DNA from 2 places in the Peribacillus frigoritolerans genome. Region 1 is predicted to be linked to the other one. Evidence: predicted binding sites of a transcription regulator. Region 1 holds the regulator's gene; the other holds the start of a gene.
What was found. Region 1 encodes Rex, which represses fermentation and respiration genes when NADH is low (regulators of the CRP and FNR family bind a similar motif). Its sites were predicted from a motif close to TTGTGAAATATTTCACAA; they were not measured.
Positions count from the first base shown of each region.

Region 2: ABOA58_RS04875 (DUF1641 domain-containing protein) is a predicted target of Rex. The motif match lies at 2,580-2,597, and genes of this name have one in related genera.

Region 1 is NZ_CP158190.1:325,325-330,660, forward strand. It holds gene ABOA58_RS01675 (ABC transporter ATP-binding protein) at 1-599, opposite strand, end outside; gene moaC (cyclic pyranopterin monophosphate synthase MoaC) at 732-1,238, shown strand; gene ABOA58_RS01685 (redox-sensing transcriptional repressor Rex) at 1,272-1,931, shown strand; gene ABOA58_RS01690 (YdiK family protein) at 1,961-2,173, opposite strand; gene ABOA58_RS01695 (CPBP family intramembrane glutamic endopeptidase) at 2,170-2,895, opposite strand; gene groES (co-chaperone GroES) at 3,230-3,514, shown strand; gene groL (chaperonin GroEL) at 3,574-5,211, shown strand.
Region 2 is NZ_CP158190.1:977,561-982,896, forward strand. It holds partial or broken gene ABOA58_RS04860 (CotH kinase family protein) at 1-191, opposite strand, end outside; gene ABOA58_RS04865 (hypothetical protein) at 364-681, shown strand; gene ABOA58_RS04870 (NAD(P)/FAD-dependent oxidoreductase) at 878-2,059, opposite strand; gene ABOA58_RS04875 (DUF1641 domain-containing protein) at 2,099-2,530, opposite strand; gene ABOA58_RS04880 (hypothetical protein) at 2,852-3,022, shown strand; gene ABOA58_RS04885 (hydantoinase/oxoprolinase family protein) at 3,480-5,336, shown strand, end outside.

The DNA of each region.
Region 1 (5,336 bases):
TCGATATCCAAATGGTTCGTCGGCTCATCCAGAATCAATATATCCGGTTTCCTTAAAAGCAGCTTTCCTAAAGCAAGCCTTGTTTTTTGCCCGCCGCTTAAAGTGGAGATTGGGGTAGAATAGTCAAAGTCAGCAAACTGAAGCCCATGCAATACGGAACGGATATCTGCTTCATATTGATAACCGCCCTTCTCTTTGAATGCCACCATCAAAGTGTCGTATTCATTCAGCACTTTTTGGTAAATCGTTTCGTTTTCAAAGACGTCAGGTCTGGCCATATCAGCCTCAAGGCGACGCAGTTCCTTTTCCTGCTCTATAAGGTCCGTGAATACGGTCAGCATCTCATCCCAAATGGTCAGTTCGGATTCCAATCCCGTATCCTGGGCCATATAGCCGATTGTGACGCCTTTTGGTTTGATAATTTCACCGCCATCATGGGAAAGGTGCCCGGCTATGATTTTTAGCAGAGTGGATTTTCCGGCGCCATTTCGGCCGACAAGAGCAATTCGATCTTTATTTTGAACTTCGAGCTTCATATTTGATAAAATAAGTTCAGCTCCATAATATTTCGATAGTTGATTGATTTGTAATAAAATCATAGATTTCACCTCAATTGATTATAGTTAGTGTAACGTATTTTAGTTATTATCGGCAACAGCTTGGTTCCATGGTAAACAAAAGCTGTTACATAAAGTGGAATAATAGTGTATGATTTAGGAGGGGTTACTTAAATGGGAGACTTAACGCATTTTAATGAACAGGGCAGGGCCAAAATGGTCGATGTGAGTGCTAAGCCTGAAACAACCCGGACGGCAGTGGCTCAATCGAGCATTTTATTGAATGATGAAATATATGAATTGGTCACGAATCAGAAAATGAAAAAAGGTGATGTACTGGCTGTTGCACAGGTTGCAGGAATAATGGCCAGCAAAAATACATCCAATATCATTCCGATGTGCCATCCCATTGCTCTGCAAGGGGTCAATATAGCCTTTGAGTGGGAAAAAGAAGAACAAGGATACAGGCTTAGGATTGAAACGGAAGCTAAGACAAAAGGAAGTACAGGTGTGGAAATGGAAGCGTTAACAGCTGCATCCGTGACTGCCTTGACAGTTTATGACATGTGTAAGGCCATTGATAAGGGAATGGTGATCGGGCCTACATTCTTAGTGGAGAAAACAGGCGGAGTTTCCAGTAACGATTATAAAAGACAAGTAAAACAAACAGATAGAGATTAAGTTGAAAAGCATGTGTGAAGGCGGGGAAGAACAATGAACCATGACCCAAAGATACCGCAGGCAACAGCCAAAAGGTTGCCATTGTATTATCGATTTTTAAAGAACTTACATTCCTCAGGCAAACAAAGAGTTTCCTCTGCAGAGCTAAGCGAAGCTGTAAAAGTGGATTCTGCCACCATACGCCGTGATTTTTCCTACTTTGGCGCGCTTGGGAAAAAAGGCTACGGCTACAATGTCAATTATTTATTATCCTTCTTTAGAAAAACACTAGATCAAGATGAATTGACCAAAGTCGCTTTAATCGGGGTAGGAAATTTAGGAACCGCTTTTTTAAATTACAATTTCATGAAAAATAATAATACAAAAATTGAAATGGCTTTCGAAGTTTCTGAAGAAAAAGTCGGCAAGCGAATAGCTGATGTGCCCATCTATCATATGGATCAAATCGATACACTATTGCAGGAAAATAATATCACTGCGGCTATATTGACAGTGCCGGCACAGGTAGCCCAGACGATAACCGATCGTTTAGTCAAAGCTGATATAAAAGGAATATTGAATTTTACACCTGCAAGGCTGACCGTGCCTCCATCAATAAGGGTTCACCACATTGACCTGGCCGTGGAGCTTCAGTCGCTCATCTACTTCCTGAAACATTATCCTGTTGTGGAAGAAGCCGCTTTGGAGGAATGAAAAAAACGCTGCATCTTTGCAGCGTTTTTTTATTTTTTCTTATTTTTTTGTGCGGCTTTAATCTTAAAGTGCAGCATGATCATGCGTAAGCCCGATCCAAAGTCAAGAGTCGCAATAAGGACAAGTATGTAGGCGAAGAGCCCCCATCCAGAAGAATTGACGGTTTGAATCGCGATAGCGGTAAAAAGAGCTCCTAAGCCTGCATAGATGATGCCCATGAATAAGGGTGATTGACGTTTCATAATAAACCTCCGATGAAGGCCTGTGCAGTATCTATCATCTTCTCTATATCCTCCCGATATACCACTTGAAGGATGATAACAAGCGTGTTCATCGCAATATGAGCGCTCATTGATACGAGAATGCGGCCTGTTTTTGCATAAAGGAAAGCAAAAGTGAAGCCCATTGCCGTATATAAAAGAAGATGTTCAAATTCACCATGCGCCAAGCCGAAAATAACTGAGCTGATTAAAGCTGAAATAAAGAAGTTAAAGCGTTTATGAAGTGATCCGAAAATGATTTTCCGGAAAATTAATTCTTCCAATATAGGTCCAATTACTGAAGTGACGAAAATGACCATGGGGACTTTGTAAATGAGTGAAATGAGTTGCTGCGTATTTTCAGATTCAGACTCCACCCCAAGCATCTGTTCAATGCTGCCGGCAATGCTTTGCGCAAAAAGAGCCATGAACACTCCTGCAATTGCCCATAATATGGACATGGAAACGGAAGTTTGATTTCTCGTGTCCAACTTTTCCCTCATATCTTTTCTCATTAAAAAAAGAATCAAGAATAAAGCAGCGAGAAAACTGAAAACTATCCAGTATGCTGCAGATTTCACTTGGAGTTCATCAGCCGGCATTCCGGTATAAGACCCGATCAGCATGAAAATGGGTACCCCAACAATACTGGATAATTGCATGGCAATATAGGTGATGATGACGAACCAATATTCTTTTTTCAAAAATGAAAACTCCTTTTATAGTCACCCATTCCGCTCGGAACGTTCCTGATATGGGGACAAGCTATAAACGCATACTCCAAAATGGTATCAAAAATTGAGGCAGAACACCACTTAAAGGTACCCCTAACGAAACATTTAAATAACTTTGTTAAGGAAATCATTATGCTAAAGTAGTTTACCCGTAATTTATCAGAAATTAATAAAAAATTTTCAATAAGATACTTGCAAAAAAGGCTCGGTTTATTTAATATTATAAATGTGTTAGCACTCGATGATGAAGAGTGCTAATAATCATGTAACAAATTATCAAGAGAATATGAGGAGGTTGTTTCACTTGTTAAAACCATTAGGTGATCGCGTTATTATTGAACTAGTTCAAACTGAAGAAAAAACTGCAAGCGGTATTGTTCTTCCTGATACTGCTAAAGAAAAGCCGCAAGAAGGTAAGGTAGTAGCAGTTGGTACTGGCCGTGTCCTTGAAAATGGCGAACGTGTTGCTTTAGAGGTTGCCCAAGGCGATCTAATTATCTTCTCAAAATATGCAGGTACTGAAGTTAAATACGAAAACACTGAATACTTAATTTTACGTGAAAGCGACATTCTAGCTGTTATCGGCTAATTATACATCATACTTAACTGAACGAAAATTTTCTTAAAATTTTAGGGAGGTACTTATAAATGGCTAAAGAAATTAAATTTAGTGAAGAAGCTCGCCGCTCCATGCTTCGTGGTGTGGACGCACTTGCAGATGCAGTTAAAGTAACGCTTGGACCAAAAGGTCGTAACGTGGTTCTTGAGAAAAAATTCGGTTCACCGCTTATCACTAATGATGGTGTGACGATCGCTAAAGAAATCGAATTGGAAGATGCATTCGAAAACATGGGTGCGAAATTGGTTGCTGAAGTAGCAAGCAAAACAAACGACGTAGCTGGTGACGGTACAACGACTGCAACGGTTCTTGCACAAGCGATGATCCGTGAAGGTCTTAAAAACGTAACAGCTGGTGCTAACCCAATGGGTATCCGTAAAGGAATCGAGAAAGCGGTCAATACTGCAATCGCAGAATTGAAAGCCATTTCCCAACCTGTTGAAAACAAAGAGTCAATCGCACAAGTTGCTGCCATCTCTTCAGCTGATGAAGAAGTGGGCCAACTGATTGCGGAAGCAATGGAGCGCGTTGGTAACGACGGCGTCATCACAATCGAAGAGTCCAAAGGTTTCACAACTGAATTGGACGTAGTAGAAGGTATGCAGTTCGATCGCGGATATGCATCTCCATACATGGTTACTGATTCAGATAAAATGGAAGCTGTACTAGAAAATCCATATATCTTGATCACAGATAAAAAAATCACGAATATCCAAGAAATCCTTCCTGTACTTGAGCAAGTTGTACAACAAGGTAAACCGCTATTATTAATTGCTGAAGATGTAGAAGGCGAAGCGCTTGCAACTCTTGTTGTGAACAAACTTCGTGGAACATTCAACGCTGTTGCGGTTAAAGCTCCTGGATTCGGTGACCGTCGTAAAGCAATGCTTGAAGACATCGCAGCTCTTACAGGCGGCGAAGTAATCACTGAAGAAATCGGACTTGACCTTAAATCTGCAACAATCGATTCATTAGGCCGTGCGTCTAAAGTGGTTGTTACAAAAGAAAATACAACGATCGTTGAAGGAGCTGGAGATACAGCTCAAATTCAAGCTCGTGTAAACCAAATCCGTGTTCAATTAGAAGAAACAACTTCTGAATTCGACCGTGAAAAATTACAAGAACGCCTTGCTAAATTAGCTGGTGGCGTAGCGGTAATCAAAGTCGGTGCAGCTACTGAAACAGAATTGAAAGAACGTAAACTTCGTATTGAAGATGCATTGAACTCCACTCGTGCCGCTGTTGAAGAAGGTATCGTAGCCGGTGGTGGTACAGCACTTCTTAACGTATACAATAAAATCGCTGAAATTCAAGCGGAAGGCGACGTAGCAACAGGCGTGAAAATCGTTCTACGTGCCATCGAAGAGCCTGTTCGTCAAATCGCTCACAATGCTGGACTTGAAGGCTCTGTAATCGTAGAGCGCCTTAAAGGCGAAGCAGTAGGCACTGGCTTCAACGCAGCTACTGGGCAATGGGTGAACATGATCGAATCCGGTATCGTCGATCCTACTAAAGTAACTCGTTCAGCTCTACAAAACGCTGGCTCTGTAGCAGCTATGTTCTTAACTACAGAAGCTGTCGTTGCTGACAAACCAGAACCTGCTGGCGCTGGCGGCATGGGCATGCCTGATATGGGCGGCATGGGCGGCATGGGCGGCATGATGTAATCATCGCTTAAATCCCTTAATATAGGGGTTTAACGAGGATTCATAATGAGTGCTCACCAAACATGTGAATATCTTTAAAGTTGAAGGCCTCCTACAGTTTACTGTGGGAGGCCTTTTCTTCAATA
Region 2 (5,336 bases), 650 kb from region 1:
AAATCAATCCAATAGGATCTTTTCCTGAATTTTCGGGTATAAGAGCCCCGATAGGCAATATCGATATCATAAATGTCGTTTTCCACTTTCAAATAGGCGGGAATGGGGTCATTACTCCATACGTCCGCTCGTAAATCTTCTAGATCTTCTTCTTCAATCATTAAGAAATAAGATGGAATATGATAAGGCATACACTCACCTTCCTTTCTTGAAGATGTATTATGGTCAAGCGCAAACATGTAATGTATGAAAAAATTCAACTTAATCAACCAGAGATTGATTAAGTTGAAGCATCTAAGAATTAACTACTATCTTCTTCTTTTTTTCTTTCCACATCCAGTGGAAGTACTTGAAGTAGTTGTGGTGCCAGTAGTTGTGGTGCCAGTAGTTGTGGTGCAAGTAGTTGTGGTGCCAGTAGTTGTGGTGCCAGTGGTTGTGGTGCCAGTAGATGTGCAGCCAGTGGACTTGCTACCAGTGGATTTGCTACCAGTGGATTTGCTTCCAGTGGATTTGCTACCAGTGGACTTGCAGCCCTTGGACTTGCTTCCATTGGACTTGCTTCCATTGGACTTGCTTCCATTGGATGAGCTACAGCTGCTGCCAGATGAACCGCCTTTTCCTTTTTTTCCTTTTTTTCCTTTCGGCATAAAGACCCCTCCTTTAATAAGGTTAATTACATGATATGCAGAATGGTACAAACTTGAACGTTGGTTAACGACAAACGGGCTAATAAAAATGGCGGAGAGTAAAATAGTAATGTAGAGTTATGGCAGGACAATTCAATTAGGGTGTCCGCCTTTTCTGAAATGAAAAATGCCCCTTACTCCCAAATGGGAATAAAGGGCATGTACCGTGAACATGTCACGGCGATCATGAATTAATAAGCCAAGCTGAATAGGGCTTTAATGTGTGATAGATAGCGAACATTACTTGCTTCTTTCATCAATGTAGCCGGAAGACCTTTAAGTGATGTGTTATTGGCCCCAACTGTTGCCACCGCATCCTTACGGCCAAGGCTCGCAAGTGTACCTGAGTTTACAGGTGAAAATGCTTCAAGTTTCTTGCCTTCAAAGGCTGCAAATAGGTTGTAACCAACAAGCTCACCCATTTGCCAAGCATTTTGAGCAGTAGGTGCGTATGGACGGCCGCCTTCTGGAGGGAAAGCAACGGCACTGTCTCCGACAACGAATACGTCTTTATGGGATTTGGATTGCAAATACTCATTAACGGTTGCTTTGCCGCGGTCCACTTCAAGGCCTGATTCGCCTACGACAGGAAGAGCCGCAACTCCACCTGTCCAAACAAGCGTATTGGCCGTTATCGTTTGTCCATCTTTCAATTCGATTTGATTGCCTTTAACACCCGTTACAGGCAGACCTGTCAAGAACTCAACGCCGCGTGCTTCCAAGCTTGTCATCGCACGTTCGATTAAGTGGTCAGGCAGGACCGGAAGGATTTTTGGACCAGCTTCCACAAGCTTGATTTTCAAGTCCTTGAAGTCCACTCCGAACTTTTTAGCGATTTTAGGGAAGTGATCCACGATTTCACCGATTAGCTCGACGCCCGTCAATCCGCCGCCGCCGATCACGATGGTTGCGTCCGCTTCATTATTTGTTTGTGCATATTCGCGAATGCGATCTTCGATATGTTTGTAGATCTTGTTTGCATCATTTACGGATTTCAAGACCATGCTGTTTTCCTCAAGTCCCGGAATGCCGAAGAATCCTGTTTGGCTTCCCAAAGCAACGACCAGGGCATCATAAGATAAAGTGGAACCATTGGCAAGTTTCACTTCTTTGTTATCGACTGAGAAAGACTCCACTTTGGAAATGACAAGGTCGATATCTTTTCCTTTGAAAAGCTTTTCCAACGGAATGGAAACGGCTTGTTCGGAAATGGATCCGCCTGCAAGACGGTGCAATTCGGTGATGATTTGGTGCGTTGGAAATTGGTTCACCACTGTAACCTGCACTTCATCTCTTTTGTAATATTCACGTACGGATAAGGCAGATAGCAATCCAGCGTAACCCGCACCTAAGATGACGATTTGTTTTGACATAGTTAATCCCCCGTCCTTACTGATTGAAAGTTTATCAAATTATTTTTGGTTTTTACGTTCTGAAGAGACTTCAAGAAAAGCTTGGGCGAAACGGAAAAGCTTTTGTGCTTGCGGATCTTTCATCATTCTTAACAGACCAAAAAGACCGATCACATCAGTATTCGCTTCTGCACGATCCTTAGCTTCAATGGCATTAGCCGCAAGCCCTTTCACTGAGCCCACTACAGGTGTAGCGATCTCCGAAATGGCGCTGACCGTATCATTTTTCAAAACATCATCAGTCGCAACCGATTGAGCGAAATCATAAGACTTTGTTAAAATATTCACTAACTCAGTCAGTTTTGGTAACTGCTCAACTAAAGTGTTCAATGATTCCTGAACCTCAGGCTTTAATAATTGGTCCAGTACATCTAATTGTTTTTGGCGGGCATTAAGTTGTTCAGTTTGTGATTGGGTAATCGTTTCTGACATATCCAATTCTCCTTTGCAATAAGCATTTTGTTGATGTAAATAGAAAAACTTGTAAAATATTACACAATGTGTGACAAGAAAAAATACTAACAAAAATGTAATAAATGCTATCCTATAGTATATCCCTTTAGTGGCTTGAAAACAGCTGATTTTTTAAAAAAGATTCATAAAATAATCTTTTCCTGCTTATTTTAAGTACAGATTCTAATGGGATATCCCAGCATTTACCTAAAATGAACTTTAAGAGGGTGTCTAACATCGAAGTCTGTCATACATATTTCCATCTTGATTTGCCATCCTAAATGATGGAGGTGAAAAAATGTGACTGATTCAGAATCTAAACTTACAGAAGAGAATAATGATAAGAAGCTTCATAAACTGGTTGGCAGTATGGAATATACAAAAGCACAACTATCGGAAGGTATGAATGGAATTTCTGAAGTTTACCTCAAAAACAGTGAGGAAGGCACATCGGAAACACCTGATAAATAATATATTGTGTAAGCATAGCGAAAAAGTTATGCTTACTTATTTTTGTAATAAATCCCACTCTTATTTCTTAAACTACAGTTGTTTAAATATTCTAAAAATACACTTGACTTTATCATGAATTGACGTAAGATAAAGTATATAGCCATAGTGTAAACAAGTAGAAATTCTACTCTGCCATCGCCTAAAATGGACTCGGTGACTTAAAAGATGAATCTATAAATAACTGTCGAATCTAATAGACTTCGCCGCCCAGCGAAGCTAAACCTAGATCAAAAACCAGTTATATCAATTATTTCTTATTGATATGACTGGTTTTTTTTTTTCATCATTCATCTTGTTCCGTTTTTGGCCTAAGAAAATCCAGCGGATGGCTGATACTCTTTCACACATTTCTATTAATCGGTGCAATGGGCGCAAGGCAAAGTATTTTAAATCTTGTAGCAGGGGTGGGAGTTATATGATAGGTACGAAGCAAACTAGGCTGGCAATTGATGTAGGCGGAACTTTTACGGATGTGTTCGTTTTTGATGAAAGTACGAAGGAAATTTCAATTACGAAAACGTCGTCGACTCCTTTGAATCCAGAGATCGGTATTTTGGATGGAATTGCGAAAGCGGAAATAGATTGTGAAAATATTAAAGTTTTTTCCCATGGTACAACAGTGGGCACCAATGCCTTGATTGAAAGGAAATTGCCAAAGACAGCATTGATTACATCCGCTGGCTTTCGGGATGTATCGGAAATCCGCCGAGGAACCAAGCTTGAGTTATGGGATACATATGATGATGTAGCCAAACCGTATATCCAAAGAAGAGACCGTTTTGAAGTGGAAGAACGCATCGACTTTGCAGGGAATGTCTTGACGGAAATCAATGAAGAGGAAGTACGGTCACTGGCAAGGAAATTAAAAAGACGCGGTACCGAATCCATTGCGGTTTGCTTCATGAACGCATATGTAAATGGAAGCAATGAGGCGAAAGTGAAACGAATCATCCAGGAGGAACTCCCGGATGTTTATATATGCATTTCAAGTGAAGTCCTTCCTGAGATTTTTGAGCATGAGCGCATGAGTACGACGATCGTCAATGCGGTTTTAGGACCTACTGTCAGCAACTATATTAAAACCCTTGAAGGTGAAATGACTAAACGGGGATATGAAGATGACATATTAGTGCTTCACTCCGGCGGAGGGGTAATGACATCCCAAACCGTTCCCCGTTATGCAGCAAGACTTGCAAGCTCCGGCATCGCTGCAGGTGCGATTGCCAGTAAACATATCGCCCAGCTTTGCGGCTTTAATAATGCCATTGGGCTGGATATGGGGGGAACAAGCACCGATATTTCCTTGATGCATGAAGGTGATTTACGAATTACGAAAGATTGGTATATCGAGTATGGATATCCGATAGGGTTCCCAAGCATTGAAATCTTGACGATAGGAGCAGGAGGCGGAAGTTTAGCTTGGGTGGATGAAGGCGGTTCTTTACGCAATGGCCCTCAAAGTGCAGGGGCGGTTCCTGGACCTGCTTGCTATAGCAGGGGCGGAGTGGAACCGACCAATTCCGATGCCAATATTGTCTTGGGACGACTTGGCACCAAACTATTGGATGGACAAATGGAACTGGATAAACAAAAAGCGATTGAAGTCGTGGATAAGATCGCCAAGAAATTTGATTATACGATTGAAGAAGCGGCGAACGCCATCACACGGGTGGCCAATGCCAATATGTGTGATGCCCTAAGGCTGATTTCAGTCAGACGGGGATACGACCCGCGCGACTTTGCACTTGTGGCTTTCGGAGGGGCTGGGCCCTTGCATGGAGCGTACTTGGCCAAGGAAATGGAAATCCCGACCGTCATCATCCCGCCGCATCCGGGTGTAGCCGCCGCAATGGGATGCCTGTTGGTCGATGTTCGTCATGATATCTCCAAAACCTATGTCAAGAACGTCAAGGATGTATCGTTAAAGGATTTAGAGAAGGAATTCATCGGAATGGAAAAAGAGGCCGCGGAGTTATTGCAAGAAGAAGGGGTCGCTAAAGAAGCTTCCACATTGATGAGATATATTGACATGAGGTATATGGGACAGTGGCGTTCATTGGCGATAGAAGTCGATTGCCCGATTTCTTCTTTGGAAGAGACCCTTGACCGTTTCCATCAAGAGCATGAACGCGAATTTTCTTTCTCCGATAAAGAACAGACCGTGGAAATTTACGGACTGCTCGTTACGGCTATCGGAACTGTGCCAAAACCTGAATTCCCGACTTATGAACCTGGAGGCACACTTGCAGATGCCTTGAAGGAAACGCGTGAT